2 regions of the Methylobacterium sp. 1030 genome follow, and region 2 is predicted to be linked to the other one. Evidence: riboswitches for the same ligand, from Rfam matches in the RefSeq annotation. Region 2 holds a riboswitch; the other holds the start of a gene.
The links. Region 2 has a riboswitch for thiamine pyrophosphate ahead of thiO (glycine oxidase ThiO). Riboswitches for the same ligand answer to the same signal wherever they lie in the genome.
Positions count from the first base shown of each region.

Region 1: it holds a riboswitch for thiamine pyrophosphate, as region 2 does, so the genes downstream of both, thiC (phosphomethylpyrimidine synthase ThiC) here and thiO (glycine oxidase ThiO) in region 2, are expected to answer to the same signal.

Region 1 covers NZ_JBEPKM010000006.1:55,924-71,095, forward strand. The annotation lists gene ABIC30_RS09980 (acyltransferase family protein) at 1-526, opposite strand, end outside; gene ABIC30_RS09985 (HNH endonuclease family protein) at 643-1,017, opposite strand; gene ABIC30_RS09990 (alpha/beta hydrolase) at 1,033-1,863, opposite strand; TPP riboswitch at 1,978-2,083, shown strand; gene thiC (phosphomethylpyrimidine synthase ThiC) at 2,155-4,041, shown strand; gene ABIC30_RS10000 (TY-Chap domain-containing protein) at 4,064-4,600, opposite strand; gene ABIC30_RS10005 (flagellar protein FlaG) at 4,837-5,175, shown strand; gene ABIC30_RS10010 (class II glutamine amidotransferase) at 5,186-6,010, opposite strand; gene ABIC30_RS10015 (N-acetylglutaminylglutamine amidotransferase) at 6,129-7,898, opposite strand; tRNA gene ABIC30_RS10020 (tRNA-Gly) at 8,153-8,227, shown strand; partial or broken gene ABIC30_RS10025 (IS3 family transposase) at 8,411-9,575, opposite strand; gene ABIC30_RS10030 (hypothetical protein) at 9,634-10,026, opposite strand; gene ABIC30_RS10035 (DUF2239 family protein) at 10,165-10,770, opposite strand; gene ABIC30_RS10040 (GIY-YIG nuclease family protein) at 10,889-11,224, shown strand; gene ABIC30_RS10045 (alpha/beta fold hydrolase) at 11,248-12,150, shown strand; gene ABIC30_RS10050 (TetR/AcrR family transcriptional regulator) at 12,366-13,004, opposite strand; gene ABIC30_RS10055 (FAD-dependent monooxygenase) at 13,078-14,238, shown strand; gene ABIC30_RS10060 (hypothetical protein) at 14,449-14,670, shown strand; gene ABIC30_RS10065 (helix-turn-helix transcriptional regulator) at 14,667-14,927, shown strand; gene ABIC30_RS10070 (hypothetical protein) at 15,157-15,172, opposite strand, start outside.
Region 2 covers NZ_JBEPKM010000003.1:96,044-111,215, forward strand. The annotation lists gene ABIC30_RS05000 (circularly permuted type 2 ATP-grasp protein) at 28-1,461, shown strand; gene ABIC30_RS05005 (alpha-E domain-containing protein) at 1,527-2,474, shown strand; gene ABIC30_RS05010 (transglutaminase family protein) at 2,496-3,323, shown strand; gene ABIC30_RS05015 (proteasome-type protease) at 3,368-4,120, shown strand; gene ABIC30_RS05020 (thiamine phosphate synthase) at 4,179-4,835, opposite strand; gene ABIC30_RS05025 (thiazole synthase) at 4,832-5,635, opposite strand; gene thiS (sulfur carrier protein ThiS) at 5,638-5,850, opposite strand; gene thiO (glycine oxidase ThiO) at 5,847-7,070, opposite strand; TPP riboswitch at 7,135-7,263, opposite strand; gene ABIC30_RS05040 (retropepsin-like aspartic protease family protein) at 7,497-8,003, shown strand; gene ABIC30_RS05045 (glycosyltransferase) at 8,402-9,523, shown strand; gene ABIC30_RS05050 (adenylate/guanylate cyclase domain-containing protein) at 9,613-10,872, opposite strand; gene rpoD (RNA polymerase sigma factor RpoD) at 10,949-12,931, opposite strand; gene dnaG (DNA primase) at 13,130-15,019, opposite strand; gene ABIC30_RS05065 (GatB/YqeY domain-containing protein) at 15,120-15,172, opposite strand, start outside.

The DNA of each region.
Region 1 (15,172 bases), on a different contig from region 2:
AGAACTCCTCGATCAGGGTCGACTCGCTGCGGATGTCGGCGATCTGCAGCAGGGCGGCGCCGGCGAGGAGCACGCCGCCGGGCACGCGGCGCAGGGCCTTGGTGACCACCGAGAACACCGCCAGCAGGTAGATGAACCAGAGGCTGGAATAGGGCTCGATCAGCGCGTGGGCGAGATGCGCCGCGAAGGCCGCGGGACCGGCATCGCCGACGATCTTGCCGTACTTGGCGACCGACTGGATCACCAGCCAGAGCAGGTAGAAATAGGCGAAGTGGACGACCCGGCGGTCGGAGAACAGGCGCCAGTCGCGGTCGATCACCCGCCCGACGAACAGTCCGGAGAGCAGGAAGAAGTCCGGGATGCGGAACGGCTTCGCGAAGGCGACGATCGGGTGGAGGAAGCCCTCGCCGCCCATGGCCTCGCCGGTGCCGATGACCGAATGCATCATGACGACCAGGAGGATGCAGATCCCCTTGGCGATATCGACCCAGGCGAGTCGATCCCCCGTATCCCCGACCCCGGCCATCGTCCGAACCCTCGCGATCGGGGCGATCCTGGACCGGTTCGGGTTGACGGCAAGGAACGGGGCGGCGGCCACCTGCGGATGTGACGAACGCCCGGTAAACGCCGGCCGGGCAGGTGTCAGATCTTGCGGCGCGCCGACTTCCGCTCGCGGGTCATGCGCGTGGCGGCGTGGAAATCGTCGGGCTTGCCGCGGACCCAGACGAGGAAGCGCGCGATCTCCGGATCGGCGCGCAGGGCCTCGACGTCGGCGAGGCGCTTGGCGATCTCCGCCTCGCTGTAGCGGGCGTGGATCGCCGAGTGGCAGATCTGGTGCAGCCGGACCGTGCCGCGATGGGTCCCGCCCTTCAGCTTCGGCGTGAGGTGATGGAGGCTGGAGCGGGCGCGGCGCGGGATCGGGCGCTCGCAGAGGGGGCAGACCGGGTCCGGCGGGCCCGGGACGCCCGGCGCGTCCGGATCCTCGGCGCTCCAGCGCTGCGAGCGCCGTCCGACCACGCGAGCCTCCCTCTCCTACCCCTGCTGGTCCACCGGCTGCGGGCAAGCCGGACCGACGCCCTGTCCGAACAGCGCTTCGGCCTCGCGATCCCGGCTCCCCAGGATGGAGACGTGGTCCCCCGGGATCACGTCGATCCGCGCCCGCGGGCCGGCCGCCTCGGCGAGGTTCCGCGCCAGCTTGGCCGGCACCACCGTGTCGTCGCGGCCCTGCACGATCAGCACGGGCGCCGACCCGTCGCGGATGCGCAGGTCCGAGCGGTACGTGTCGCGCAGGAGCCAGATCGGGGCTAGCGGGACATGCAGCCGCACGGTGTGGGTCATCGAGTCGAACGGCGCCTCCAGGTACAGGCCGATCGTCGGCACCCGTTCGGCGACGGCCACGGCCACGGCGGCCCCGAGGGAGTGTCCGTGGAGGAGGATCGGCGCGTCGGGCGCCCGCGCCCGCGCGGCCTCGACGGCCGCCAGCCCGTCGCGGATCAGCCCGTCCTCGCTGGGGCTGCCGGTGGAGCCGGGATAGCCGCGATAGGCCACAGTGAGCACGCCCCAGCCGCGCGCCCGCCAGGGCTCCGCGGCGAAGCGGGCCGCGTGCGGCTCGGGGCGGGACCCGTTGCCGTGGAAGCTCACGACGACGCCGCAGCCCGGCCGCGGAGGCCGCCACAGGCCGTGCAGGGTCTCGCCGTCGGGGGTCGCGACCGTGATCGTCGCGAGGCCCGGCGGGATCGTCCACGGGTTCTGCGGCCCGAAGGCGCCCGGATAGAGGAACCGGCGCTGCCCGAGCGCGAGCGCGGCGCAGGCCAGCCCGCAGAGGAGGAGCGCGGCGAGCAGGAGGCCGGCGATGAGGCGCATTGCGGTGCGATTGCGGCGGGGGAGAACGCGTGCGTTCGGACGAACGGTTTCGGGGATGTGTTTTCTAGGGCGGCCGGTCAGCATTGACAAAGCCGTCCGCGGGCCCGAGTCTGGAACCGTTCCGAGGGGGGCCCTGAAGAGGGCTGAGATTGGGCACGCTGCCCTGACCCTTGAACCTGATCCGGCTCATACCGGCGGAGGGACGGGAACCTGCGGTCGCATCTCGCGCGACCTCATCTCATCTCGGCCATCGCGTGGACCGGACCGCTCCAGCACGAGGAGAGGCCCACGATGAACGCACCCGTTCTCCCGAAGGACGTGAAAGGCAGCCCCGAGACCGTGACCACGGGTCCGGTCACCGGATCGCGCAAGGCGTACGCGAACCCGGCCGGGCGGCCGGACATCCGCGTCCCCTATCGCGAGATCGTCCTCTCCGATCCGAAGGAGGAAGCGGTGCGGGTCTACGACCCGTCGGGCCCCTACACCGAGACCGATGCCCGCATCGACCTCAATGCCGGCCTCCCCGGCGTGCGCGAGCCCTGGGTCGCCGCCCGCGGCTACGCGGCCGTCGCGCCGCGCGCGGTGAAGCCCGAGGATAACGGATTCGCGGGCGACAAGCTCGTGGCCCCCTGCCCCGCCGAGCGGACCATCCGCAAGGCGGCCCCGGGCCAGATGGTGACCCAGTACGAGTTCGCCCGCGCGGGGATCATCACCGAGGAGATGATCTACGTCGCCCACCGCGAGAACGTCTGCCGGGAGGCCATGCTCGCGGGCGCCGAGGCCGCGCTCGCGGACGGCCAGAGCTTCGGGGCCTCGGTCCCGCCCTTCATCACCCCGGAATTCGTCCGCGACGAGATCGCCCGCGGCCGGGCGATCATCCCGGCCAACATCAACCACACCGAGCTGGAGCCGATGGCGATCGGCCGGAACTTCCTGGTCAAGATCAACGCCAACATCGGCAACTCCGCCGTGACCTCCTCGGCCGCCGACGAGGTCGAGAAGCTCGTCTGGTCGATCCGCTGGGGCGCCGACACGGTCATGGACCTGTCCACCGGCCGCAACATCCACAACATCCGCTCGTGGATCATCCGCAACAGCCCGGTCCCGATCGGCACGGTGCCGATCTACCAGGCGCTGGAGAAGGTCGGCGGCGACCCGCTCAAGCTCGACTGGGAGGTCTTCAAGGACACGCTGATCGAGCAGGCCGAGCAGGGCATCGACTACTTCACGATCCATGCCGGCGTGCGGCTCGCCCACGTGCCGCTGACCGCCCGGCGCGTCACCGGCATCGTCTCCCGCGGAGGCTCGATCATGGCGCGCTGGTGCCTGGCCGGGCACCGGGAATCGTTCCTCTACGAGCGGTTCGACGAGATCTGCGACATCATGCGGGCCTACGACGTCTCGTTCTCGCTGGGCGACGGCCTGCGCCCGGGCTCGATCGCCGACGCCAACGACGCCGCGCAGTTCGGCGAGCTGGAGACGCTCGGCGAGCTGACCAAGGTCGCCTGGGACAAGGGCTGCCAGGTGATGATCGAAGGCCCCGGCCACGTGCCGATGCACAAGATCAAGGTCAACATGGAGAAGCAGCTGAAGGAGTGCGGCGAGGCGCCGTTCTACACCCTCGGCCCGCTGACCACCGACATCGCCCCGGGCTACGACCACATCACCTCGGGCATCGGCGCCGCCATGATCGGCTGGTTCGGCACCGCGATGCTCTGCTACGTCACCCCGAAGGAGCATCTCGGCCTGCCGGACCGGGACGACGTGAAGACCGGCGTCATCACCTACAAGATCGCCGCCCACGCCGCCGACCTCGCCAAGGGGCATCCCGCCGCGCAGCTCCGGGACGACGCGCTCAGCCGCGCCCGGTTCGACTTCCGCTGGGAGGACCAGTTCAACCTGGGCCTCGATCCGGATACCGCCCGGCGCTTCCACGACGAGACCCTGCCGAAGGACGCCCACAAGGTCGCGCATTTCTGCTCGATGTGCGGGCCGAAATTCTGCTCGATGAAGATCACGCAGGACCTGCGCGCCGAGGTGCTGGCGATGGAGGAGGCCGGCGAAGTCGTGGGCGCGGCGCCCGCGATGTCGAAGGCCGAGGCCGAGGCCGGCATGCGGGCGAAGTCGCAGGAGTTCCTGGCCGAGGGCGGCAAGCTCTACGTCGACGCCGCCGAGTGAGACGGGCGCGCGCCCGGTCCGCTCAGGATTCGGGCGCGCCGCAGCCCCGCCCCGGCGTTCCGCCGTGCGGGGCCTCGATATCGAGAATGTCGCCTGGGCGGGCGCCGTAGGCATCGTGCAGCGCCGCGAGCATCAGATCCGCGGCGATGCCCGTGTCGGGCGGCGATCCCAGCTCCACGAGGCGCGCGAAGTTCTCCGCCGGGTCCGCCTGGACGTATCCGAGCGCCGCCAGAGCCTGCCGTGCCGTCGCATCCAGCCGCAGGCGCCTTCGGCCGGGTGGCCCGTAGGCGCCCGACGCGGCCTCGCAGAACATCCGCGTATCCCGATCCTGGAAGATGCACTGGACGTAGCGCTGCGCCTGTCCGTGCGGCGCGACGACGATGAAGCGGTCGCGCGAGACGTCGACCGGCCCGCGCCTGTGGATGGCGTCGAGACGCTCCACGACGGCGCAGCGGTGCTCGCGGATGAACGGCGCGCGCGTACCCGGATCGCCAGCCGCGGCCGGCGCGGCGAGCGCGGGACTGGTCGCCAAGACGAGCATCGCCGAGATCCTGTACATCGCGTGCTCCACGCTGCGCGGGGCGGGCCGCAGTCCCGTCGCGGGAAGACGAACCGGCTGGGCGCCGAGTCGACCCAGGAGAAAATTCAGCACGGATTTGTGTCGCGCAGGTAACGCGATGTTCATCGCATCTCCGATTCCGCCACATCATCCGGTGGACCGGCGGTCGCCATTAAGGAACGATTAGGCAGGACCGCGCCTCAATCCTTCGATCACAGGATCGCAGGAGACCGGCGATGGAGATCCGAACGCTGACATCCACGACGCCGGGGCCGCAGGGCCTCGACGCGCTCGGAGCGACGGCCGCCGCCGCCGTGACCCAGCAGGCGCCCGAGCCCGAGACGTCCGCCAAGCCGCTCGAGCCCGCGGTGAAGCTCGACATCGGCACGAACGGCGGCAAGGCGCGGTACATCCAGGATCCGGACACCAGCTCGATCGTGTTCCAGGTGGTCGATCCGTCGTCCGGCAACGTGATTGACCAGCTCCCGAGCGAGACCGCCCTGCGCAATCGCGCCTACGATTCCGCCCGCAGCACGCAGGGTTCGCAGAGCGGCAGCCTCTCCCGCGTCGCCTGAGCGGAGTCGCTCAGGCGCGCAGCCGGCGGACCGAGTCATCGACCGGCGGCGCGGCCAGGCCGAACTGCGCCAGCGGCAGGATCTCCACCGGCGCGTCCCGCCGCGCGACGAGCACGCTGTTCTCGGCGACCGTCGTCCAAGTGCCGTGATCCCGGTCGAGCGGCTCCGAGGCGACGACCACGCCGCCCTCCGAAGCGCGGTAGTAGAGCGAGTTCGCCTTGTCGTTCGCGGCGTAGCGGAACGCGTAGAGATCGCGCCCGTCGGCCAGCGCCGCGGTGAACCGGAACGGATGCGGCCCGGCGAGATCCGTGAGGCGCGCGAGCGCGCGCGCCGTCGCCTCGACAGGATCGCGGCGCGGCCCCGGTCCCATCAGGCCGCAGCCCAGAAGCCCGAGGAAGATCGCTTCGGAATCGGTGGTCCCCGCGCGCGACGGGTACAGCTCGTCCGGGATCAGCGCCTCGACCGGGCGCCGCAGGCGGCTCCAGTCGCCGATATAGCCGTTGTGCATGAACAGCCACGGGCCGCAGGCGAAGGGATGGCAGTTCGGCCGGGTGATCGGCGTGCCGGTCGCGGCGCGCACGTGCGCGAAGAACAGGTGCGAGTGCAAGTGCCGGCACAGGTAGCGCAGGTTGTCGTCCGACCAGGCGGGCTGGACCTCGCGGTACCGGCCGGGCTCCGGGTGATCGCCGTACCAGCCGAGCCCGAACCCGTCGCCGTTGGTCGCCGCGGTCGATTCGAGCGCCGCGATGCTCTGCGAGACGAGGCTGTGGGACGGCTCGGTGACGTAGTGCTCCAGCGGGATGGTGCGTCCCGCATAGGCGATCCAGCGGCACATCGACGGGCTTCTCCGGGTGTCTGTCGACCGGCTGATCCGGGACGATCGTGGACAAAGCGCGGCACCTTGAGCGCGCGGTCGATCACGATCCGTCGCGAAAGGCGTGCCGCGGCCCGTCTCAGACGCCGTGCGTCTGGAGCCAGCTCTCCAGGAGGGCCACCTGCCAGAGCTTCGAGTTGCCCTTGGGCGTCAGCGTGCCGTCGGGATCGGCGAGCAGATGATCGACGTAGGCGCGGTTGAAGATGCCACGCGCGCGCGCCTCGGGCCGGTCCAGCACGTCGCGGACGTAGTCGAGGAACGTGCCGCGGATGTGCTTCAGCGCCGGAACGGGGAAATACCCCTTCTCGCGGTCGATCACCTCGGCCGGGACGATCGTCCGCGCGGCCTCCTTGAGGATGTACTTGCCGCCGTCCCGGACCTTGAGCTCCGCCGGGATGCGGGCCGCCAGCTCGACGAGGTCATGGTCGAGGAACGGCACCCGCGCCTCGAGGCCGCAGGCCATCGTCATGTTGTCGACCCGCTTGACCGGATCGTCGACCATCATGACCTCTTGGTCGAGTTGCAGAGTCTTGTCGATGGCGCTGTCGCTCCGCGAGTTCGCGAAGAAGGTCGCGATGTAGTCGGTGCTGTGGTCGCCGCCGACCATGTCGGGCGTCAGGGCCTCCCGCATCTCGGCATGGTCGCGGTCGAAATACGCTTTCGCGTAGTCGGCGACCGGGTCCGTCGAGCCCATCAGCTTCGGATACCAGTGATAGCCGCCGAACACTTCGTCGGCGCCCTGCCCGCTCTGGATCACCGTCACGTGCTTGGCGACCTCCTGCGAGAGCAGGAGGAAGGCCACCGCGTCGTGGCTCATCTGCGGCTCCGACATCGCCGCGATGGCCGCGGGCAGTGCCTCCAGCGTCCGGGTGCCGTCGACCGCGAGCTTCGTGTGGTCGGTGGCGAAGGTCTCGGCGATGATGTCGGAGTACCTGAACTCGTCGCCCTCCACGCCGTTCACCGCGTCGAAGCCCACCGAGAAGGTCTTCAGTCCGCGCTGCCCGCCGCGCGCCAGCAGGGCAACGAGCAGCGAGCTGTCCAGGCCGCCCGAGAGAAGGACACCCGTCGGGACGTCGGCGACCTGACGGCGCTCGACGGCGGTGCCGAGGGCCTCGAGGACGGCCTCGCGCCAGTCCGCCTCGGTCCGGCCACGGTCGGCCGCGCGGGGGCCGATCGCCAGGGTCCAGTAGGTCGACGCGTGCCGCGTCCCGTCCCGCTCGATCGTCAGGATCGTCGCCGGTGGCAGCTTGCGCACGCCCTTGAGGATGGTGAGCGGGGCCGGGACGCCCGCGTGCCAGCTCATGTAGTGGTGGAGCGCGACCGGATCGACCGCGGTATCGACGTCTCCGGCGGCGAGCAGGGCCGGGAGCGACGAGGCGAAGCGGAAGCGGCCCTTCGACTCGCTGTAATAGAGCGGCTTCACGCCGAGCCGGTCGCGCGCCAGCACGACTCGCCCGGAATCCCGCTCCAGGATCGCGAAGGCGAACATGCCGGCGAAGCGCTCGACGCAGGCAGGTCCCCAGGCGTGGAAGGCCTTGAGCACCACTTCGGTGTCGCTCGTCGAGAAGAACGCGTAGCCCTTCGCCTCGAGTTCGGCGCGCAGCGCGCGGAAATTGTAGATGCAGCCGTTGAACACGATCGCGAGCCCGAGGGCAGGATCGATCATGGGCTGCTGCCCGGCCTCGGACAGGTCGATGATCTTGAGCCTGCGATGGCCGAAAACGACCCGGCCGGAACCGAAGAGCCCCGCTGCGTCGGGCCCGCGCGGCCGCAGAGATCCCATCATCGCGTCGACGGCGGCGGGGTCCGCCGGCCGGTCGAAGCAGATCTCGCCGCAGATTCCGCACATGGTGTCAGCAGGGTCTCGGTCCGGCGCCACGCGCGCTTCTTGGAGCGAAACGGCTCGCGCGCCGCGGCGTTCCGCCGACCCGGCCGGGACGCCGCGCCGGGCTCACGCGGGGCCGCCCAGGGATCACGACCATGAGATGCCGGACCCGTTTGACGCCATCGCCGTGGAACTGCTAGACCATGGCCGTACATGAGCGCACGGCGCCGTTCGGAGTTCGCGCTCCGCGACAGACCTTATCCGTGCCGACCATGTCGGCGGGCGTAGTTCAGTGGTAGAACGTCAGCTTCCCAAGCTGAATGTCGTCGGTTCGATCCCGATCGCCCGCTCCAATCCTCATAAGCACTTCGTAGGGGACCGTGGTACGCTGACAGGCGAGCGTACCACCAGCGTACCACCGTCAGCCGAATCAACGCTCGCTTCCGCGTTGTCCGAGCGCACGCGAACTGCCACGCTGCCGGGACGACGACCCTCACCTGACTTGGCCGGTATTTTGGCCCGGGCCGAGTGGGAGGCTACTGCATGGTAGCGGCCATGGGTAGCCGGAAGGCCAGATCTGGGAAGCTGACAGGCGCAGGTGGCCGATAGCCAAGCGACGAGCGCGGTCGGACGCGGTTGTAGGTGGATTGCCACAGACCAATCACGACCTGCGCCTCCTTCAGCGAGTCGAAGATCTCTTGGCGTAGGCACTCGTCGCGCAGCCTACCGTTGAAGCTCTCACAGTAGACGTTCTCCCACGGCGATCCCGGTGCGATGTACTGGATCTGCGAGCCAGCTTTGGCGACCCACTGGCGCAGCGCCTTCGAGATCATCTCGGGGCCGCTATCGCAGCGGATGTGCTCCGGGATGCCGTGCAGGCACATGGCGTCGGCCAGTGCCTCGATCACACCGAGGCTGTTGATCCGCCGCGCCACCTTCAGCGCGAGGCACGCCCGGCTGTGCTCGTCGATCAGCGTCAGGATGGGCAAGGTCCGGCCGTCGTGCGTCTGGGCCTGCACGAAGTCGAAGCTCCAGACGTGGTTGCGGCGGAGCGGGCGCAGCCGTTTGCCCGAGCCGTCGTTCAGCCAAAGCCGGCCGCGCGGCCGATGCTTCTGCGGGACCTTCAGCCCCTCGCGACGCCAGATGCCCTCATCCTGAGGTTCTCGAAGGATGAACCCGGTCCTTGCCCACCTGCCACCCTGCCGCCTGCAGCAGCGCGGTGACGCGGCGATAGCCATAGCGCCCGTACTCGGACGCCAGGGCGATGATGGCGCGGGTCAGCTCATCCTCGTCCGCCAACAAGGTCGGCACGTAGCGTTGCGTGCCGCGGTGCTGACCGACGATCCGGCAGGCGTGACGTTCGGAAGAGACCGTACTTCTCCCGGATCCCGTCCACCGCCTGCCGGCGTCGCTCGGGGGCTACAAGTTTCCCGAGGCGACGTCCGCCAGCACCTGATCCTCCAAGGATAGATCGGCTACCAGCCGCCGCAGCCGCGCGTTCTCGCGCTCCAGGCTCTTCATCTTCCTGGCCTGATCGACTTGGAGACCGCCGTACTCCTTGCGCCAGCGGTAATAGCTCTGCTCGGAGATCTCCGCCTCCTTGCACGCCAGCGCCAAGCTCTTGCCCTGGGTCGTCTGCACCTCGATCTGGCGCAGCTTCAGCACCACCTGCTCCGCACTCGTCTTCTGGCCTCGCCCCATGTTCAACTCCCTCGGTCCCAACTGATCCTCTCAATCAGGCCGGTCCAAAGCCAGCCGGTCAGGTCAGTCCAACCGGCAGGCTTCGCTTGGATTCATAGACGTTCGGCCGGGAGATCTGGCCGGCTACCGGGACGTCATGAGGCGCCATATCGGACCCGCCGCCGGCAGGCTCGTCGCGTCCGGCCGGTTCAGAACGTTCCGGGCCATGGAGACGGCTGTCGTGCTGTTTCAGGACCCCGCCCTCAGAACGGGGCGGAACCAGATCCACCTTTGCGAGGTCGATGCCGCCAGCTTCAGGGGGTTTGGCCGAGAATTGGACGCCCTCACCGACAGCGATGCCCCGGAAGGCGGCTTCGCGGGTGTCTTCGCGGATCTCGCTCCGATGCGCACGATCCCCCGGTAAACCTTCAATGACATAGTGGTGGAGGCCGACCTGAGTCTTGCGCGGCAAGCCGCCGGTTCAAGGAGTTGGTGAGAGCCGCAGAGTGGCCGAGGTGGGTGGTTTCCGGAATGTCAGCTTTCTGACGCGGATCTGGAAAAGCTGCCGCTGCACGGGGCGGACCTCAGCCATCGGCCGTCGTTCGCTGGCTCAGGTGAGGGCTGCGAGCTTCAGCGCATGGTCTCGGATGTCCGGTGGCCATGCCGTCATGCGCGCGGCAAAGCCGTTGGCATCCCCGGCGAAAAGCGCCCGGATCACCTCCTCAAACCCGGGCAGATCGCCAGCCAACGCCGAAAGGAAGCGGTAGGCGGCCTCTCTCGCGGCCTTCATCAGGGTCTGCCTACCATCTGCCCGCCGCGCTTCATCAACGAGGCGCCGCAACGCTTGCGATGCACCTCCTGGCTGGGATGCAAGCCACTCCCACTGACGGGGAAGCAGCGTCACCTCGCGGGCGATGACCCCGAGTTTCGGGCGACCTCGGCTTCTTGGCGCACCATCAGGATCCGTTCGGCCCTCAACGGTGCTCGTAGCGTCTCCCGCATTCGCGGGTTCGGCGAACTGTGCGGTGATGTCCGCCTCTGTTCCGCGCAGATCGAGGTCGATGACGGAGCCCGACCTGTCGTCGAAGGTCAGGATCGGATCGCCTTCTTCCGCCGCCCGCGCTTTCACGGCGAGAGCCACGTCGATCAAGCGACCGCTGGCGAGCCGCTGCACACCCGCGAACGCGGTGAACGTCCTGATTGGGTCTTCAGGCATGGCGCCTCCATCCTCTCCACCTTAGCCGGATCGACCACTTGATGTCAATTTTACCCGGGTGATATTGCGTCACCGGGGTGCCTTCGATAGCGTCGCCGCCAAGCTGTGAGGGCACATGATGAGAATGGAAGACCGAAAGGCGGCCGTGAGCGCCTACAAGAAGCGAGACGTCGACAGCGGCATCTACGCTGTCCACTGCATGGCCTCCGGTGAGGTTTGGGTCGGCGGCGCGCCCGACCTGTCCAAGATCCAGAACCGCCTCTGGTTCACGCTCCGGCAGGGCACGAACACGCACCGTTCGCTCCAGACCGCGTGGAATGCGCATGGAGCCGAGGCGTTCAGCTTCGAGATCGTCGAGCGGTTGGACGCTGAAGAGATCGCGTACGTCCGTGACCGGGTGATGAGGGAGCGCCTTATCCAGTGGGCGGAGCAACTCCGGGCCGTCCGGATATGAGCTCGGAACTTAGGTCAGCCCATGTGGCGGCCAACGGCATCACCCTGGCCTACGACAGCTTCGGCGACGGGGCGGCTGACACGATCCTCCTGATCGCTGGGCTCGGTACGCAGATGATCCGCTGGACGGACGCCTTCTGCCTTGAGTTGGTGACGCGCGGCTTCCGCGTCGTGCGGTTCGATAACCGGGACACGGGACGCTCAACCCACTTCGCTGAGCATGGCGCGATGGACTTTGCGACCTTGGCCTCGGCGCTCACTGAGGGACGGCGGCCGGAACTCGCCTACACGCTCGACGACATGGCCTCGGACGCGCTCGGTCTGCTCGATGCCCTGTCCATCCGCCGAGCCCACATTGTCGGCCGCTCGATGGGCGGCATGATCGCCCAGATCCTGGCGAGCGAGCACCCGTCTCGTGTGCTCTCGGTCGCCTCAATCATGTCGACCACGGGAAATCCGGACCTGCCGCCGGCAGGGCCTGACGTCATGACGATGTTGATGCGCCCCGCCCCCGATCCCGCCTTGGACGAGGCTGGTTTCCTCGATCACGGCGTTGCCTTCGCGCGGCGCATTGCGGGTACGGCACATCCATTCGACGAAGAGGCCCACCGTGCTCTCCTCTGGGAGGAAGTTCGGCGAGGCCGTGCGCCGGGTGGGTTCGGACGCCAGATCGCAGCGGTTGGATTAGCTGGCGACCGCCGGTCACGGCTCGCCGCGATCACGGCGCCCACCCTTGTTGTTCATGGGACAGAGGATCCTCTGTTTCCGCCTGCCTGCGGCGAGGACACCGCGGCCGCGATCCCGAATGCGGAGATGATGTTGATCCCCGGGATGGGGCACGATCTGCCGCCATTCCTGTACCGGACCATTGCCGATGCAATTGAGCGAACCGCTTGCCGTTCAAGCATCTCGATTTCGGGACTGTAGAAGAGCCTGCATCCACAGGTTCAAGCGACCGCTTTTAAGAAGGCTGTTGTGCCGTCCCTTTGGCGATAGTGGGTCGATAGCCGGCCGTCCACTTATTTGTCAGATGGGCTTCAGGGCAACGGATTCGTTGTAGCGAGTATAATCGCGGAAACCGCGCACAGCCTTGAGCAACCCCCCACAATATCTGCTGCCAGTCATTGCGCCTTCAAATATTCTCATCCCGCTTCGGCATAGGGAGTTCCCGCTGCCGCGCCCGCGGCGGCTTGGAAACCACGATCGATCAGACGAAGAAAGGCGCGACCGGCAGCCGCGGCGTCGCCGGGCGTTTCCGCCACCTTGTACCCTTCGAAGAAGGCGACGCTCCACGTCGCCACGAGCAAGCCCGCCACCAGATGCGCGTCGGGATCGTCCGCGGGTCGATCAACCGCCTCTGCCATCATCTCTGCCAAAACGCGCGTGAACTCGCTGCACATCTGGCGGGCGCGCGCCTTCAGCGCCTCGCTGGCCAGTGCCGTCGCCACGAACCTCAGCGACGCACCGAAAAGCGGGAGGAGAGGGTTCCGGTCCTCGATACAACGATGAGCGAGCAAGCGCAGTGCCGTGACCGGGCTTGCTCCCTCATCCCGCCCGTGGATGGCCGCGGCCACCATTCCGCGTACCTCATCCTCACGATCGAAGAACATGTCCTCCTTGCGAGGGAAGTGATTGAATACAGTCATGCGGCCGACATCGGCGGCCTCCGCGATCTCGTCGACCGTCACCCGGTCGAAGCCGTGCTCCATGAACAGACGCGTGGCTGCATCGGAGATGGCTTGGCGCGTCGCCAGCCGCTTCCGGGTGCGCCTGTCCAGCATGGGGCTTGCCTGATCCTGCACGTCTATATATACTCAGTATAGTTTCATATCAAGATCATTCTGAGGTGACGGCATGCCAGCGTCAACCGTGATATCCGGTGCGTCCTCCACCGAAACGCAAGCCGCACTCGTCAGCGGCGCGAGCTTCGCCGGCTTGACCACAGCATTCTGGCTGAACCAGCTTGGATACCGCGTCACGGTCGTTGAGGTCGCACCGGGTCTGCGGCGCGGCGGGACGCCCGTCGACATCGAGGGCGAGACAATCGCAATCCTGACACGCATGGGCTTGATGGACGCTGTTAGCGCTCGAACGCTTCCCCCTCGACGCTTCGCCTTCAAGGATGCGGAAAACGCAACGCTGGGCGATATGGCCCACCACCCAGACGATGAGGGGGGGCCGCGCTACGAGATCCACCGCGACGACCTGTTGGATGTTCTGTGCGGCGCGATCGAGGGCGATGTGGAACTGCGGTTCAACCGTTCGATCGTGGCGATTGAAGAGCGTCCGGAGACGGTGTCGGCGACGTTCAGCGACGGCAGTCAGCACGAATTCGCACTGATATGTGGTTGCGATGGAAATCGCTCCAATACGCGCAGACTGGCGTTTGGCGACGGTGAGCAGTTCACCCATTTCATGGGCGGATATTTCTACCTCAAAGTCGTGCCAGACACCGGACTGCTCGAACCGAACAGCTCGGAGCTTTTTGCCATTCCTGGGCGGATGGCGATGCTGAACGGCTATGACGATCGTACAGATATTGGCTTCGGGTTTCGCACAGCCGGTGAGATCGAATACGACTACCGGAACAAGGATCAGCAACGTCGCCTGATCAGGGAAAATTTTTCCGGTCTGAAATGGAAGGTACCGGATATGCTCGCTCGTATGGGCGAGGACAACGACTTCTATTTTGATCGTATCAGCCAGATCAGGATGCCGACGTGGTCTCACGGGCGCATCGTTCTTGTCGGCGACGCAGGCTATTGCGTGTCCCCGTTCGCAGGCCTCGGTGGCTCGATGGCCATCATCGGCGCGGGAAGGCTGGCCGACGCCCTGGCGCGGCATCCGGACAACCATGCCGCCGCATTTCACGCTTATGAGGAAGGGCTACGGCCGTTCGTTGAGCAAGTACAAGAACGGGCCGCGATCGATAGCATACAGATGCTATTTCCCGGCGACGATGGCGAAATGGCAGAGCGAGATCGTAAGCTGGCCATCGGTGACATCGGCGTTTGACGGCCGCTTTGGAGAAGCTCCGACGGCAGTCCCACTGGCCCAGTTGGGTCGCATGCGGGCCGTCCGCTCGGGGTCGAAACCGGCTGCCCCTAACCCGGCAAACTGGCCCGAAGGCCATACTTCAGGGCAGACCACTCCAGTGGGGGCGGATCACCCTGGCGCGGTCTGTCGGACGAGACCCAAGACCGGATCGGCGTCGTCGCCACCGATATGGTGTTTCAAGCCTTCGTGTCCGGCGACGCCTTCGGCCCGAAGGATCAGCCGGTGCCGGGCCGTAGCAAGCGGGCGCAGACGATCCGCGGCGAGGCGAGCGATGCTTCCTGCCGCCGGCTGACCGAGCTGCACACTGTCATTGAGGACGTGCTGCCGGTCCTGTTCGGCTCAGCCGGCCAGAACCCAGAATGGGCGGTGGCGATGGGTGCGAAGCGATGAGCCTACGCGGCCGCCAGGATGACGCGACACCTCTACCGGCGGCTCGGTTCGAGATCAGCCCCCGGCGCGGCCTGCGCCGCGAAGAATCGGCCCGCTACGTCGGCGTCAGCCCCTCGAAATTCGACGAGATGGTCCGGGACGGCCGAATGCCGAAGCCGAAACGGATCGACGGGTGCGTGGTCTGGGACCTCCGGCGTCTCGACTTGGCGTGGGACGCTCTCGGCGGCGATGATGCAGGCCACAACCCGTGGGACTGAACTCCGTGGTCAGCATCGATCTGCCGTTCGTCGTCGCCGACACCGATCGACACGGCAACGTCCGGTACTACTTCCGCAGACGGCCTGAGAAGAAGGTGCGCCTCCATGGCAAGCCCGGCTCCGCCGAGTTCCAGAAGGCCTACGAGGCAGCTCGCGACCGGGCGTCTGAGGTCACGCCGGCGAAGGGCGGCCGCCCGGCCGCTGGCTCGTTCATCGACGTGTCGCAGCGCTACATCGCAAGCCCG
Region 2 (15,172 bases):
AGAGCGGGAGCGTACGGGAGGAGCGAGATGGCGGTGACGGCCTTCGACGAGATGAACGGGATCGGCGCGGCCGATCCGGCGGCCGTCCGCGACGCCTACGGCCAGCTCAAGGCCTGGCTCGACTCCACGCCGCCCGAGCATTTCAACACCCGCCGCAGCCAGGCCGAGCTGCTGTTCCGCCGGATCGGCATCACCTTCGCGGTCTACGGCGACAACGAGTCGACCGAGCGGCTGATCCCGTTCGACATCATCCCCCGGGTGATCACCAAGCCGGAATGGGCCTTCCTGGAGCGCGGGCTGACGCAGCGGGTCACCGCCATCAACCTGTTCCTCAAGGACATCTACGGCGCCCAGGAATGCATCAAGGCCGGCATCATCCCGGCCGACCTCGTCTACCGCAACGCCCATTACCGCATGGAGATGCGGTCCTTCCGCGTGCCGCACGACCTCTACGTGCACATCGCCGGCATCGACATCGTCCGGACCGGCGAGAACGACTTCTTCGTGCTGGAGGACAACGCCCGCATCCCGTCGGGCGTCTCCTACATGCTGGAGAACCGGGAGGTCATGCTGCGCCTGTTTCCGGACCTGTTCTCGAAGCACCGGGTCGCGCCGGTGGAGAACTACCCGGACGCCCTGCTCGCCACCCTGCGCAGCCTCGCGCCGGGCTCGGCGACCCGGGACCCGACCGTCGTGCTGCTGACCCCCGGACGCTACAATTCCGCGTTCTACGAGCACTCGTTCCTGGCCGACAAGCTCGGCGTCGAACTGGTGGAGGCGTCCGACCTCTTCACCAAGGACGACGTCGTCTACATGCGCACCACCGAGGGGCCGCGGAAGGTCGACGTCATCTACCGCCGCCTCGACGACGACTTCCTCGACCCGCTGGTCTTCCGCCCGGACTCGGTGCTCGGCGTGCCCGGCCTGATGAACGCCTACGAGCGCGGCTCGGTCACCCTCGCCAACGCGGTCGGGACCGGCATCTCGGACGACAAGGCGGTCTACAGCTACATGCCGGAGATCGTGAAGTTCTTCACCGGCGAGGAGCCGATCCTGCACAACGTGCCGACCTATCGGTGCCGCGAGAAGGACGCGTTCGCGTACGTGATGGACAACCTGTCCGACCTGGTGGTGAAGGAGGTCAACGGCTCGGGCGGCTACGGGATGCTGGTCGGGCCGCATGCCAGCAAGCGCGAGCTCGACGACTTCGCCAAGAAGCTCAAGCACGCCCCGGACGGGTTCATCGCCCAGCCGACCCTGTCGCTCTCCACCTGCCCGACCTTCGTGGCCTCGGGCGTCGCGCCCCGCCACGTCGACCTGCGGCCCTTCGTGCTGTGCGGGGCCGACAAGATCCGCATCGTTCCGGGCGGCCTGACCCGGGTGGCGCTGAAGGAAGGCTCCCTGGTGGTCAATTCCAGCCAGGGCGGTGGCACCAAGGATACCTGGGTGCTCGACGCCTGAGCTCCGCGATATCCGGACGTTCCGAGGCGCGGACACCGTGGTCCGCACGACTTGGCTGAAGACCGATGCTCTCCAGGACTGCCGACAACCTCTTCTGGCTCTCCCGCTACGTCGAGCGCGCCGACTTCGTCGCCCGCATCCTCGACGCGGCGCACCGATTCGCGTCGCTGCCGACGAGCTACGGCGGCGGCGGGAGCAACGAGTGGGAATCGGCCCTCGCCTCCGCCGGCGACCCCGACGCGTTCAAGACTCATTACAGCGCGATCAACGCCGACACGGTCTGCGACTTCCTGGCCTTCAGCCCGCACAACCCCTCCTCGATCCGTTCCTGCATCGAGGCGGCCCGCGAGAATGCCCGCTCGGTCCGCACGGCGCTCACCACCGAGATGTGGGACGCGATCAACGGCGCGTGGCTGGAGCTGCGCAACTACGCCGGCAAGGACCTGAACCGCGACGAGTTCGGCCGCTTCCTCGACTGGGTGAAGACCGTCTCGCTGACCTTCGACGGCTCGGCGTTCCGGACGATGCTGCGCAACGACGCCTTCTGGTTCACCCGGCTCGGCACGGCGATCGAGCGGGCGGACAACACCGCCCGCATCCTCGACGTGAAGTACCAGATCCTGCTGCCGCACGACGAGACGGTGGGCGGCAGCCTCGACTACTTCCAGTGGACCACGATCCTGCGCGAAGTGTCGGCGTTCAACGCCTACCACTGGGTCTACCGGGAGAGCATCAAGCCGCTGCTGGTGGCCGACCTCCTGATGCTCAACAAGCAGATGCCGCGCTCCTTCGCGAACTGCTACGGCGTGATCGTCGAGTATCTCGACCTGATCGCCGACGCCTACGGCCGCCGGGGCCCGAGCCAGCGCCTCGCCGGAAACATGTTGGCGAAGCTGGAGGGCGAGGATATCGACCGGGTCTTCGCCACCGGGCTGCACGAGTTCGTCGAGGCGTTCATCGCCGAGAACAACAAGGTGGGCGAGGCGATCGCGAAGCAGTATCTGGTCGGCTGAACAGGACGGACAGGACGGCGCATGCGCATCCGCGTGGTTCACGAGACCATCTACACGTACGAGCAGCCCGCCCGCGGGCTCGTGCAGGTCCTGCGGCTGACGCCGCGCGACCATGATGGGCAGTACGTCCGCGGGTGGCGGATCGACACCACCGTCGACGGGCGGCTGACCGCCCGCGAGGACGGGTTCGGCAACGTCGTCCACTGGTTCACCCCGGACGAGCCGGCCGACGCCCTGACCATCCGGGTCACCGGCGAGGTCGACACCGACGACACACACGGCGTCGTGCGCGGCACGGTGGAGCGCCTGCCGGACGAGTTCTACCTGCGCGACACGGACCTGTGCGCCGCGAGCCCGGAGCTGCACGCTTTCGCGGAGCGCGTCGCCGCCGAGGACGACGGTGCGACCTTGGCCCGACTCCACCGGCTGATGGGGGCGGTCCACGGTGCTGTGGCCCACGAGCCCGGTCCCGCGAGCGGCGCGGTGCCGGCCGGCAAGGCGTTCGCGGCGGGCCGCGGGATCTGCCAGGATCTCGCCCACGTGCTCATCGCCGCCGCCCGCCACATCGGCATCCCGGCGCGCTACGTCGCCGGCTACCGGGCCCGGGAGGACGGGCAGGCGGATGTCGAGGCGCCCCACGGCTGGGTCGAGGCCCTGGTGCCGGATCTCGGCTGGGTGGCGTTCGACCCGTGCTACGATGTCAGCCCGACGGACAACTACATCCGCGTCGCCACCGGCCTGGACTATCTCGGGGCGGCGCCGATCCGCGGCAGCCGGACCGGCGGTGGCACCGAGACACTGGACGTGAAGCTCCGGGTCGAGCAAGGCAGGGCCGCCGCTCAATCCTGACCGTCCCGACCCCGGTCCGCCGACCGCACGAGAGCCCGAAAACGATGACCTACTGCGTCGGTGTCCTGGTGGAGGAAGGGCTGGTCATGGTCGCCGATACCCGCACCAATGCGGGGCTCGACGACATCTCGACCTACCGCAAGCTCCACCATTTCAACGTGCCGGGCGAACGGGTGATGATGCTCGCCTCCGCGGGCAACCTCTCGATCACCCAGTCGGTCCTCAGCCTGCTCCAAGAGGGCGTGCCCGGCGAGGAGGAGGGTGAGCCGCCGCAGAAGCTCGTCGAGGCGCCGACCATGTTCCAGGCGGCGCAGCTGATCGGCCGGGCCATCCGGCGGGTGCGCGCCATCGAGAAGGACGGGTTCGAGGCGGCCAATATCCGGTTCTCGATCTCGCTGCTGTTCGGCGGCCAGATCGGCACCGGGGAGATGCGGCTGTACCTGATCTACTCCGCCGGCAATTTCATCGAGTGCAGCACCGACGCGCCGTTCCTCCAGATCGGTGAACACAAGTACGGGAAGCCGATCCTCGACCGGGCGGTGAAGTACACGACCGACCTCTATGACGCCCTCAAGGTGAGCCTGGTCTCAATGGATTCGACCATGCGCTCCAATCTGGGCGTCGGCCTGCCGATCGACATCGCGGTCGCCCGCCGGAACGCGCTGACGCTCGAGGTGAACCACCGGATCGAGGCCGGCGAGGGCTACTTCCACGATCTGCGCGAGCGCTGGTCGGCGGCGCTGCGCGCGGCGCACCGGGCGATCCCGCGCCCGCCCTACGGACCGTCCAACGCCTAGAGCAACCACAGCATCGGCCGTCTTGCTCCGCTGCGCTCGCCGGGACGGGGGCAGATTTCTACGTGGCTGTCCGAGCCGCTGAAGACTCCGCTGCGCCCCAGGCCTTCAGGAGCGCCCGGGTCGCCTCGGCCGGATCCATCGCCCGCATCGGGCCGCCCATGACGGCGAAGCCCGCCGCCCCCGCCGCGCGACAGGCCCCGATTACCTCCGGACCGACACCGCCCAGAGCCACGATCGGCAGGCCAGCCGCGCGTGCGGCGGCGAGGCCCTCCGATCCGAGAGCCGGTCCGTAACCGGGCTTGCTCGTGGTCGTGAAGATGGGGCTGAGGGTTACGTAGTCGGCGCCGGCCCGCGCGGCGGCCGCGGCCTCACGCGGCGCGTGCGCGGAAACGCCGATGAGCGCAGCCGCGCCCAGGGTGGCCCGTGCCGCCGCGATCGCCTCCGGTCTCCAGCCGCCGCCGAGATGCAGGCCGTCGGCACCGAGCGCGCGCGCGAGCGCGACATCGCCTCCGATCGTCAGGACGCCGTTCGCGGCCCGCACGCGCTCGGCCACGCGCGCGCCGAGGCGCAGGCGGGCATCCGCCTCCAGGTCCCTGTCGCGGAACCAGATCCAGCGCCCGCCGCCGTCGAGGACCGCCTGGACGGTCTCGGCGAGGGGCCGCGGATGCCCGTGCCGGTCCGTCACCGCGAGCAGCGGCGACGGCAGCGCCCTCACGAGCCGACGAGGCCGAGCTGCGGGCTCGACGGCTCGGCCCGGCCGCGGCGAGGGATCCGCCCGGCGCGGTGCGCGTCGCGCCCGGCCTCCACGGCCCGGCCCATGGCGCGAGCCATCCGCACCGGATCGTCGGCCTTGGCCACGGCGGTGTTGATCAGGCAGGCGGAGGCGCCGAGCTCCATGGCGATCACCGCGTCCGATGCGGTGCCGATGCCGGCATCGACCACCACCGGCACCGTCGCCCGGCGGCAGATCAGCTCCAGGTTGGCCGGGTTGGCCACCCCCATGCCGGAGCCGATCAGCGAGCCCATGGGCATCACGGCGGCGCAGCCGAGATCTTCCAGGCGCTGGCACACGATCGGGTCGTCGTTGCAGTAGGGCAGCACGACGAAGCCGTCATCCACGAGATGGCGGCAGGCCTCGATCAGCTCCATCACGTCCGGGTAGAGCGTCTCCCGGTCGCCGATCACCTCGACCTTGATCCAGTTGGTGTCGAGCGCCTCGCGGGCGAGCTCGGCGGTCATGATCGCGTCCCGGGCCGTCTCGCAGCCGGCGGTATTCGGCAGGAAGCGCTTGCCCTTCAGGATCTTGACCGTGTCCGAGCCGTGGCCCTGGAGCGAGACCCGGCGGATCGAGGCGGTGACCACGTCGGCGCCGCTCGCCGCGACGGCGTCGCGCATGATCGCCTGCGTCGGGTAGCCGGCGGTGCCGATGAACAGCCGGGACGACAGCCTCACCCCGGCGATGGTCAGGCTGTCATCCCCGCCCTCGGGGCGCGGCGGCAAGTGACTCTGGTCCATGCTCAACCTCCCTGCATGGCGCGGACGATCTCGACCCGGTCGCCCTCCGCGACCGGTGTCTCGCCCCAGTCCCGGCGGCGCAGAACGCGGCCGTTCAGCGCGATGGCGACGCCCTGCGGGCTCTCGATGCCGCTCTCCTCCGCCTCCAGGCGGAACAGGGCGTCCACCGTCTCGACCGCGCACTCGCGCGGCTCACCGTTGACGAGGAGTTTCATGCCGAGGCCCTCAGCGCTTCCGGCTGGCCGAAGCGCGCGCGGGTGAAGGGACGCGCCACCTCCGGCAGCGCGCCGCGCAGCACCAGCGCGGCGATCGCGTCGGCGGTGACCGGGGCGAGCAGGTAGCCGTTGCGGTGATGCCCGGTGGCGGCGACGAGGCCCGGCGCGATCGCGTCGAGGATCGGTGCGTCGTCGTCCGAGGTCGGTCGGTAGCCGCTCCACACAGCCTCCACCTCCATCTCCTCGATGCCGGGCAGCACCCGGCGGGCGCCCTCCAGCAGGGCGTAGAGCCCGCCCGCGGTGACGCCGGGACGGAAGCCGCAATCCTCCACGGTCGCGCCCACGACGAGCTGGCCGTCGCTCTTCGGGGCCATGTGGACCTGCTCGGTCCAGACCATCCGCGCCAGGGTACCGGTCCGGGCGGTGGTGCGCAGGGCCAGGGACTGGCCCTTCAGCGGGCGGACCGGAAGGGCGAGCGCGTCGGGCAGCAGGCCGCCCTCCCCGCTCCAGGCGCCGGAGGCGAGGACGACGGTCTCGGCCGCGACGACGCGGTCGCCGGCGCGGATCCCGGTCACGCGGCCGCCCGACCAGTCCAGGGCGGTGACGGGGGTCCGCTCAACCAGGATCGCGCCGGCGCGGCGGCAGGCCTCGGTAAGGGCGTCCATGACCAGACGGGGATCGACCTGATGGTCGAGCGGGCAGTGGATCCCGGCGGTGACGGAGGGGCGCAGGCCCGGCTCCAGGCGCCGGACCTCGCTGCCCGGCAGCCACGTGGCCTCGAGCCCCGAGCGGCGCTGAAGGTCGAAGCGGAAGCGCAGGCGCTCGACCTCGTCGCGGCCGACCGCCAGCACCAGGGTGCCGTCGGCGCGGTAGTCGATCGCCCGGCCGGACGCGGCCTCCAGGGCGTCGCGGAACGCGGGCCAGAGCCGCAGCGAGTCCAGGGCGAGCGGCAGCAGCGGATCGGAGCCCGGCTCGTGCTCGGCGGCGGGGGCCAGCATGCCGGTGGCCGCGAGGCTCGCGCCCGCCCCGATCGTGTCCCGCTCCAGCACCGTCACGGCGCGGCCGGCCCGGGCGAGGCGCCACGCGATCGACAGCCCGATCAGCCCGCCGCCGACCACGGCGACGTCCGTTCGCGCCGGAAGGGTCGCCGGCGCGACGCTGCCGTCCGGGTTGCGGCGGCGGCCGATCGGTGAGGCGGGTCGGTCGAGGGGCACAATCATCTCCGCGGATTGCCGTCGCGGAGATCGGGCCGTGCGCTTCGGTGAGAAGCTGTGGCCTGCCTTTCAGGCGGCCGCGGTCCAATCCCTACGCCGGTATGAGCCGGATCAGGTTCGAAGGATTTCCGCGCCGCAGGTCCTGACGGACGTGCCAGCGGTTTCTCAGCCCCTTGCCGGGGATCTCCCTGGAACAGACGCAGATGTGGCTCCCCGGCCGCTGCCGGTCAACCCCGCGCCGCGAGCATCCAGTCGTTCCCGCGACAATCCGCGGATCCCGGTGACGATCTGGACACCAAGCGGAGCGGAATCGGCGCGCGCGCCGCGGCGGCGACCGCGATCGCGCACCATCCCTTCACCGGTCTGGCATCTCATCACCGGGATTCCGGAACGTCTCCGGTCGCCGGCACTCCACGTCACGGGCGGACTCGCGTGCGCGCAATCCTATTGATCTGCCTGCTCGGCTTCCTCGGTGTCACGGCCGCCTTGAAGCTGCGCGACGGCATGAGGCCGGCGCCGGTGGCCCTCGCCGTCACGCCGCCGCCGGAGCCCGTTCCCGCAGTCGACGCCGCCGGCGTGGCTCTCCAGGCCGGGCGCAACGGCCACTTCTTCGTCAACGCGCTGCTGGACGGCCGCTCGCTGCCGATGATGGTCGATACGGGAGCGAGCGCCTGCGCGTTCTCCGAGGAGGATGCCGCGCGGATCGGGATCCGGGTCACTCCGGCCGATTTCACCCGCGTCTGGAACACCGCGAACGGCACGGTCCGCGTGGCGCCGATCCGGATCGCCATCGTGCAGATCGGATCGATCACGGTCCGGGACGTCGATGCGGTCGTGATCCCGCGCGGGCTCCTGTCGACGAGCTTGCTGGGCATGTCGTTCCTCAGGCGTCTGCGCGATTTCGGCATCTCCGGCAGCACGATGACGCTCAGGGGCTGAAGCGGCCGGAGATCGACGCTGATCTGTCTGGCCGAGGCGCGCCTGTGGCGGGCCCCCGGGCTTGCACCACGGGATCGGCTGCGGGCCCAACGCCCGCGCCGATGACCTACGGCGTTCGGGCCTCGTGCCAGCCCGATGGCGGGTGTCTCCTTATTCGCTCGATCAGTCTATCGGTCGCGGGTATTTGCAGTCATAAGACCGTGGGCCGGAGTATTTATATATAACTGGCCGATTATATGTTGTTTCAGATATTTAATCCAAATTTTGTCGAAGGATATGTTTGTTTTGTCAGCGCATTCCGGCAATGCTAGGAGCGTTCATGACTGCGCATCCGACACGTGAGCGCACGACGGGACGGCTTCGGCATGAAGAATCGCGGATCGACGATCTGTTTGTCCATGATCGTGAAGGACGAGGCCCACGTTATCCGGCGTTGCCTCGATTCTGTTCGTCCGATCATCGATCATTGGATCGTCGTCGATACCGGCTCGACGGATGGAACCCAGGATGTCGTCCGTGCCGCGCTCGCGGACATACCGGGTGCCCTGGTCGAGCGCCCCTGGGTTGATTTCGCCTTCAACCGGAACGAGGCCTTGAAACTCGCGCGGCGTCACGCGCAGTACGCATTGATCATCGACGCCGACGATGAGCTGATCATCCCGGCGGACTTCACGATGCCGAAGCTGCGTGCGCCCGGCTATCGGTTCGAGATCATCGACGCGCACACGCGGTACTGGCGCAACCAGCTGGTCAGCACCCGGGAGAACTGGCGTTACCGGGGCGTCCTGCACGAATTCCTCAGCTGCCCCGGCGTGACAGAGACACCGATCCTCCCCCTCGCGATGCGTCGGGGCGACGACGGTGCCCGCCACCGCGACGCGACGGCGGACGCGCGGGATATCGCCGTCCTCGAGAAGGCGCTGGCGGTCGAGACGGACCCCTTCATGATCGCCCGGTACACGATGTACCTCGGCACCACCTACGACGCCGCCGGCGAGTACCGGAAAGCGTTCGCCTGTTTCCTGAAGCGGGCCGATCTCGGCGGATGGGACGAGGAGGTCTATTTCAACCTGCTGATGGCCGCGGTGAACGCGGAGCGCCTCGACGAGCCGGAGGACAGGGTGCTGCAGCTCTACGAGCGCGCCACCGCAATCCGTCCGGGGCGGGCGGAGGCGCGCCACGGGGCCAGCCGATTCTGCAGGCTGAGGAAGCGGTTCGCGGAAGGCTATCGTTACGCCGAGGCGGGCTTGGCTCTCGAGCTTCCGAGCGAGGGCATCTCCCTGAACCCGTGGGTCTACGAGTACGGCTTGCTCGACGAGTTCGCCCTCAACGCGTACCACAGCGGCCAGTTCAGCGCCTGCGGACATGCCTGCCTGAAGATCCTCGAGCGGGCGCATGTCCCGCGGGAGGTCGCCATACGCGCCGGCGCCCTGGCCCGGGACGTGATGGCGCAGATGATCGATCCGGTCTGGGGTTGCCGGCACACACCCTACGCTCTGCCGTTCGTGCCGACGTGGTGACACGCACCGCGCGCGGATCGCCCGCGAGCCTCAGATCGCGGCGGATCTCCGCGAGCGCCGCGTGACGTCGGGTCCGATCGGAGGGCCGCTCAGCTGGACTTGCGCGGCCGCAGGAATTTCGGCCGGAACACCGCCATGGGCTCGTCGAAGCCGTTGAGCCGGTGCTCTCCCATTGGGATCGGGTCTCCCCAGAGGAAGTCCACGAAGGGCTTCGACATCAGCAGCGGCTCGCCGAGGGCGCGGTTCAGCTGCGCGATGCGGCTCGCGAGGTTCACGTCGCGGCCGATCACCGTGAAGTCGAGGCGTGAGCCGGACCCGACATTGCCGTAGGCGGCCTCGCCGTGGTGGAGCGCGATGCCGGCGGCCACCGGCACCGGGAACTGGTGCAGGGCGTTCGCCTCGTCGAGGGCCGCCAGGGCGTGCTGGGCCGCCGTGAGCGCGCCCTTGGCCGCGCCGCCCAGATCGTCGCCGGTTTCCCGGAAGATCGCCAGCAGGCCGTCGCCGAGATACTTCAGGACCTCGCCGCCCTCACGCTCGATCGGCGGCACGAGGCAGTCGAAGAACACGTTGAGCAGGCCCACCGCCTCCTCCGGCGTCATGTCGGCGGTGGTGCGGGTGTAGTCGCGCATGTCGGCGAACAGGATCGCCGAGCGGATCCGGGTCACCTGCCCGCGGCGGATGTCGCCGGCCAGGATCGCCCGGTGCGGCTCGTCGCCGACATAGAGCCGGAGCACGTGGTCGAGCTGCTTGTTGAGGACGCGCATCTCCATCACGGCCGCCAGCGCCGGCATGACGAAGCGGAGGATCGCGATGTCGTCGTCCCGGAACCCCTCGGGGGCCCGCGTGGCGAAGGTGATGCCGTTCTGCGTGCCGTTCGTGAAGAACAGGGGCGCCACGACGTAGTGGGTGTAGCCGCCGGCCTTCAGGTCGGGAACGATCGCGTAGGCGTCGTCCGGAGTCTTCGACAGGTCGAGGATGAGCCACTCCCCGGTCTCGTGGACCGTGTGGAACGGGCTGTTGAGGTACGCGTCCGTCGAGCGGGCCCCGTGGGGGAACAGCCGCACGGTGGTGCCGCCGTCCCGCGTCCAGATTCGACCGACGCCGGCATATTCCGAGTGCAGGGTGTCGATCGCCGTGGAGGCCCGGTCCACCGGCACGCCGATCGCGATCAGGCGCTCGGCGAGCCCGGCCAGCATCTCCTCGGCGTTGGGCATCCGCGCGCCCTCGCCGAGAAGCCAGTCGCGGATGCCCACGGAGGGCTGGAGCGCGCCGAAGGGCACGTCGTCGGCCTCCGAGCCGTCCGCGAAGGCCGTCGGGGATCCGGGCGTTGGCGGGCGGCGTTCGAGCATGGCGCCAGACTGGATGCCGCGCGGCACCGTGGCAACGCGGGCGACGGGGAAGCGCCGCGCGGTTCGCGGCGCGGGCTCAGTTGTCCAGGAAGCTCCTGAGCTTCCGGCTGCGCGAGGGATGCTTCAGCTTCCGCAGCGCCTTCGCCTCGATCTGGCGGATGCGCTCGCGGGTCACCGAGAACTGCTGGCCGACTTCCTCCAGGGTGTGGTCGGTGTTCATGCCGATGCCGAAGCGCATGCGCAGCACGCGCTCCTCGCGGGGCGTGAGCGAGGCGAGCACGCGCGTCGTGGTCTCGCGCAGGTTCGACTGGATCGCCGCGTCGATCGGCAGGACGACGTTCTTGTCCTCGATGAAGTCGCCGAGGTGGCTGTCCTCCTCGTCGCCGATAGGCGTCTCGAGGGAGATCGGCTCCTTGGCGATCTTCAGGACCTTGCGGACCTTCTCCAGCGGCATGGCCAGCTTCTCGGCCAACTCCTCCGGGGTCGGCTCGCGGCCGATCTCGTGCAGCATCTGGCGCGACGTGCGGACGATCTTGTTGATCGTCTCGATCATGTGCACCGGGATGCGGATGGTCCGGGCCTGGTCGGCGATCGAGCGGGTGATCGCCTGACGGATCCACCACGTCGCGTAGGTCGAGAACTTGTAGCCGCGGCGGTACTCGAACTTGTCGACCGCCTTCATCAGGCCGATGTTGCCCTCCTGGATCAGATCCAGGAACTGCAGGCCGCGGTTCGTGTACTTCTTGGCGATCGAGATCACGAGGCGCAGGTTCGCCTCGATCATCTCCTTCTTGGCCTGCCGGGCCTCGCGCTCGCCCTTCTGGACCATGTTGACGATGCGGCGGTACTCGCCGATCTCCAGGCCCGTCTCCGAGGCGAGGTCGAGGATCTGCGCGCGCAGCTCCGCCACCTGCCTCGAGCCGCGCTCGACCAGGTTCTTCCAGCCCTTGCCGCCGAGCGTACCGACGCGCTCCATCCAGTTCGGATCGAGCTCGTAGCCCTGGTAGTGGCGCAGGAACTCGTCGCGGGCCACGCCGTGGCTCTCGGCGAAGCGCATCAGCCGGCCCTCGTGGCCGATCAGCTGCTTGTTGATCGAGTAGAGCTGGCCGACCAGCGCCTCGATGCGGTTGTTGTTCAGAGACAGGGACTTCACGTCGGCGACGACGATGTCCTTCAGCTCGATCTGCTTCTGGTTCTGGGCCGGGGTGTTCTGCTCGCCGGCGGCCTTGCGCTCGGTGCCCTCGATCTGGAACTTGCGCAGCTTGCGGTAGTTCGCGGCGATCGCGTCGAAGGTCTCGAGGACCCGCGGCTTGATCTCCGCCTCCATGGCGGCGAGCGAGACGTTGTTCTCGAGGTCGTCCTCGTCGTCGCCACCCTCCGGCGGCGCGGGCGGCTCCGCGTCGTCCCCGCCATCCTCGCCCTCGGCGATCTGCGGCGCGTTCTTGCCGTCCGGGCCCGCGTAGGTCGCCTCGAGGTCGATGATGTCGCGCAGGAGGACCTTGCCCTCCACGAGCTCGTCCCGCCAGATGATGATCGCCTGGAAGGTCAGCGGGCTCTCGCAGAGGCCCGCGATCATCGCCTCGCGGCCGGCCTCGATGCGCTTGGCGATGGCGATCTCGCCCTCACGGGACAGGAGCTCCACCGAGCCCATCTCGCGCAGGTACATGCGCACCGGATCGTCGGTGCGGTCGGTCGGCTCCTTGGTGGTCGTGGCGACCGCGACGGCGCGCGCCGGCGCGACCTCGGCGACCTCGCCGCCTTCGGCCTCCTCCTCCTCGCCGTCCGCGGCCTTCTCGCCCGCGGCCTCGTCGGTCTCCTCGGCCTCGACGACGTTGATGCCCATCTCGGAGAGCTGTGAGAGCACGTCCTCGAGCTGGTCCGGATCGGACTGCCCCTCGGGCAGGACCTCGTTGACCTCTTCGTAGGTCACGTAGCCGCGCTTCTTGGCGAGCTTGACCATCCGCTTGACCGAAGCATCCGTCAGGTCGAGGAGCGGCCCGTCGGTCTGCTGCTCGGGGGCAGCGTCCGTCTCGTCCCGTTCCGTTGCCTTCGTCGCCATGATCAGCCTATTGTTTCGCACGCGGCGCGTAGCGGAGGCCCCGATGAGGCCGGTCCACGCCGTCGGCGCCGCTGTATGAGATCGGCGCCGGATCGCTCCGGTCGCCGTGAGTCGTCGGTTTCCGTATGCAAGCCCGAGGCTTGACCGATTGTTAACTATGGCGGGACACGTCACCCCGCCACCGCCATGACACAGGCATCACACGGCCGTCGAGTCGCTCGACACCGGTGCATCGGCCTCCGCCTCGGCGGCGATGACGGTTTCCAGCCTCGCCTTCACTTCGCAGAGCCATGCCCACCCGGCATCGGTCGGATCGTCCTCAAACGCCTGCCGTGCTTCGCGAAGTTCGCTATGTAGCGCTCCTGCCTGCCGGTGCAAGATCATCGCCTGTCGGAGCGCGTCTGCGCGGTGGGCAGGATCGGCGTGCGGGGCCAGGGTCGTGCGGTCCCGCGAGCGGGCCAGGGCGAGGATTCGGTCGGCCGCCCCTGTGAGTCCGGCGCGATTGATGCGGTTCTGCAACACCTCGGGCGCCGTGTCCTCGTCCTCGGCCGCGCAGGCCAGCAGGACCGACAGCAGCGCCCGGGCGTCGGGATCGGCGAAGTCGAGCTCGGCCGCCTCCTCTCCGAACTCCGCCATCATCTCGGGATGGGCCAGCAGGGTGCCGACGATCACCGCCTCGCGCACCGGGGCGGCGCCCGTGAAGCCCGCCGAGGCCGTCACCGAGGGACTCGGGCTCCCGGTGATGCGCGGCGAGACGGGCTCGCCGGGCCGGGCGAAGCGCTGGCGTCCGCGCGGGGCCGCGCCGGCGGCGCGGTTGGCGCGGGGCGACAGGCCGCGCAGGCGCTCCTCGACATCGTCGCGGTAGTAGCGCCGCACGGTCTCGTCGCGGATCGTCGCGACGGTGGTGCGCAGGGTCTGGGTTAGGCCGGCGCGGCGCTCCGGCGTGTCGACCGGTCCCGCCTCGAGGGCGCGCCGCCACAGCAGCTCCGAGAGGGGAAGCGCGGCCGCGAGCACCTGGTCGATGGCCGTCGGGCCGCCCGAGCGCAGCAGGTCGTCCGGATCCTGGCCGCCCGGCAGCAGCGCGATCCGCAGCGAGCGGCCGGGCTCGAGGAGCGGCAGCGCGATGTCGAGGGCCCGGAAGGCCGCCCGCTGGCCGGCCTTGTCGCCGTCGAAGCACAGGATCGGCTCGTCGGCGTGGCGCCAGAGCAGCCCGAGCTGGTCCTCGGTGAGAGCGGTGCCCAGCGGCGCCACCGTCTCGGGATGGCCCGCGAGCGTCATGGCGATGACGTCGACGTAGCCCTCCACCGCGATGATCGAGCCGCGATCATGCGCGGCCTTGCGGGCGCCGTGCAGGTTGTAGAGCGTCCGGCCCTTGTGGAAGAGCGGCGTCTCCGGCGAGTTGAGGTACTTGGCGCGCACCTCCTTGGCGAGCGCCCGGCCGCCGAAGGCCACGACCCGGCCGCGGGTGTCGGTGATCGGGAACATCACCCGGTCGCGGAAATAGTCGTAGGGGACGGAGACCCCCTCCCCCGCCGCGAGCAGGCCGAGTTCGACCATCAGCGCCTTCTCGACCCCCTGCCCGGCGAGGTGGTCGCGCAGGGCGTAGCGCTCGCCCGGCGCGTAGCCGAGGCGGAAGGCCAGCTGCGTCTCGTCCCGCAACCCGCGCCGCTCGAGATAGGCGCGGGCCTCGCTGCCCTGGCCCGACCGGAGGCGCTCCTCGAACCAGCGCGCGGCCATCTCCATGACCTCGATCGCCCCGGCCCGCTTCTGCTCGCTGGCCCGGTTGTCCTCGGTGGGCGCCGGCAGGCTGACGCCGGCCTCGCCCGCCAGCCGCTCGACCGCCTCGGGGAAGCTGAGGCCCTCCGTCTCCATCAGGAAGGTGAAGATGTCCCCGTGCTTGGAGGACGAGAAGCAGTGATAGAACTGCTTCTGATCGTTCACGTAGAAGGATGGCGTCTTCTCGGCGTTGAACGGCGACAGGCCGCGCCACTCGCGTCCGGCCTTCTTCAACTGCACGCGGCGGCCGACCACCGACGAGGCCGGCAGCCGGGAACGGATCTCTTCCAGGATGTGGGGCGGATAGCGCACGGGGCCTGGGACGGGTTGCGTGAACCCGCTCCTATAGCGCGAGAGGCGTGACCGAGTCCCTCACACGCCCGGAATCCGGTGGAGGATTGCGGGGAGAGGTTCAGCCCTTCGCCGCCAGCGCGGCCTTCACCAGGCCGCTCGCCTTGCCGAAAT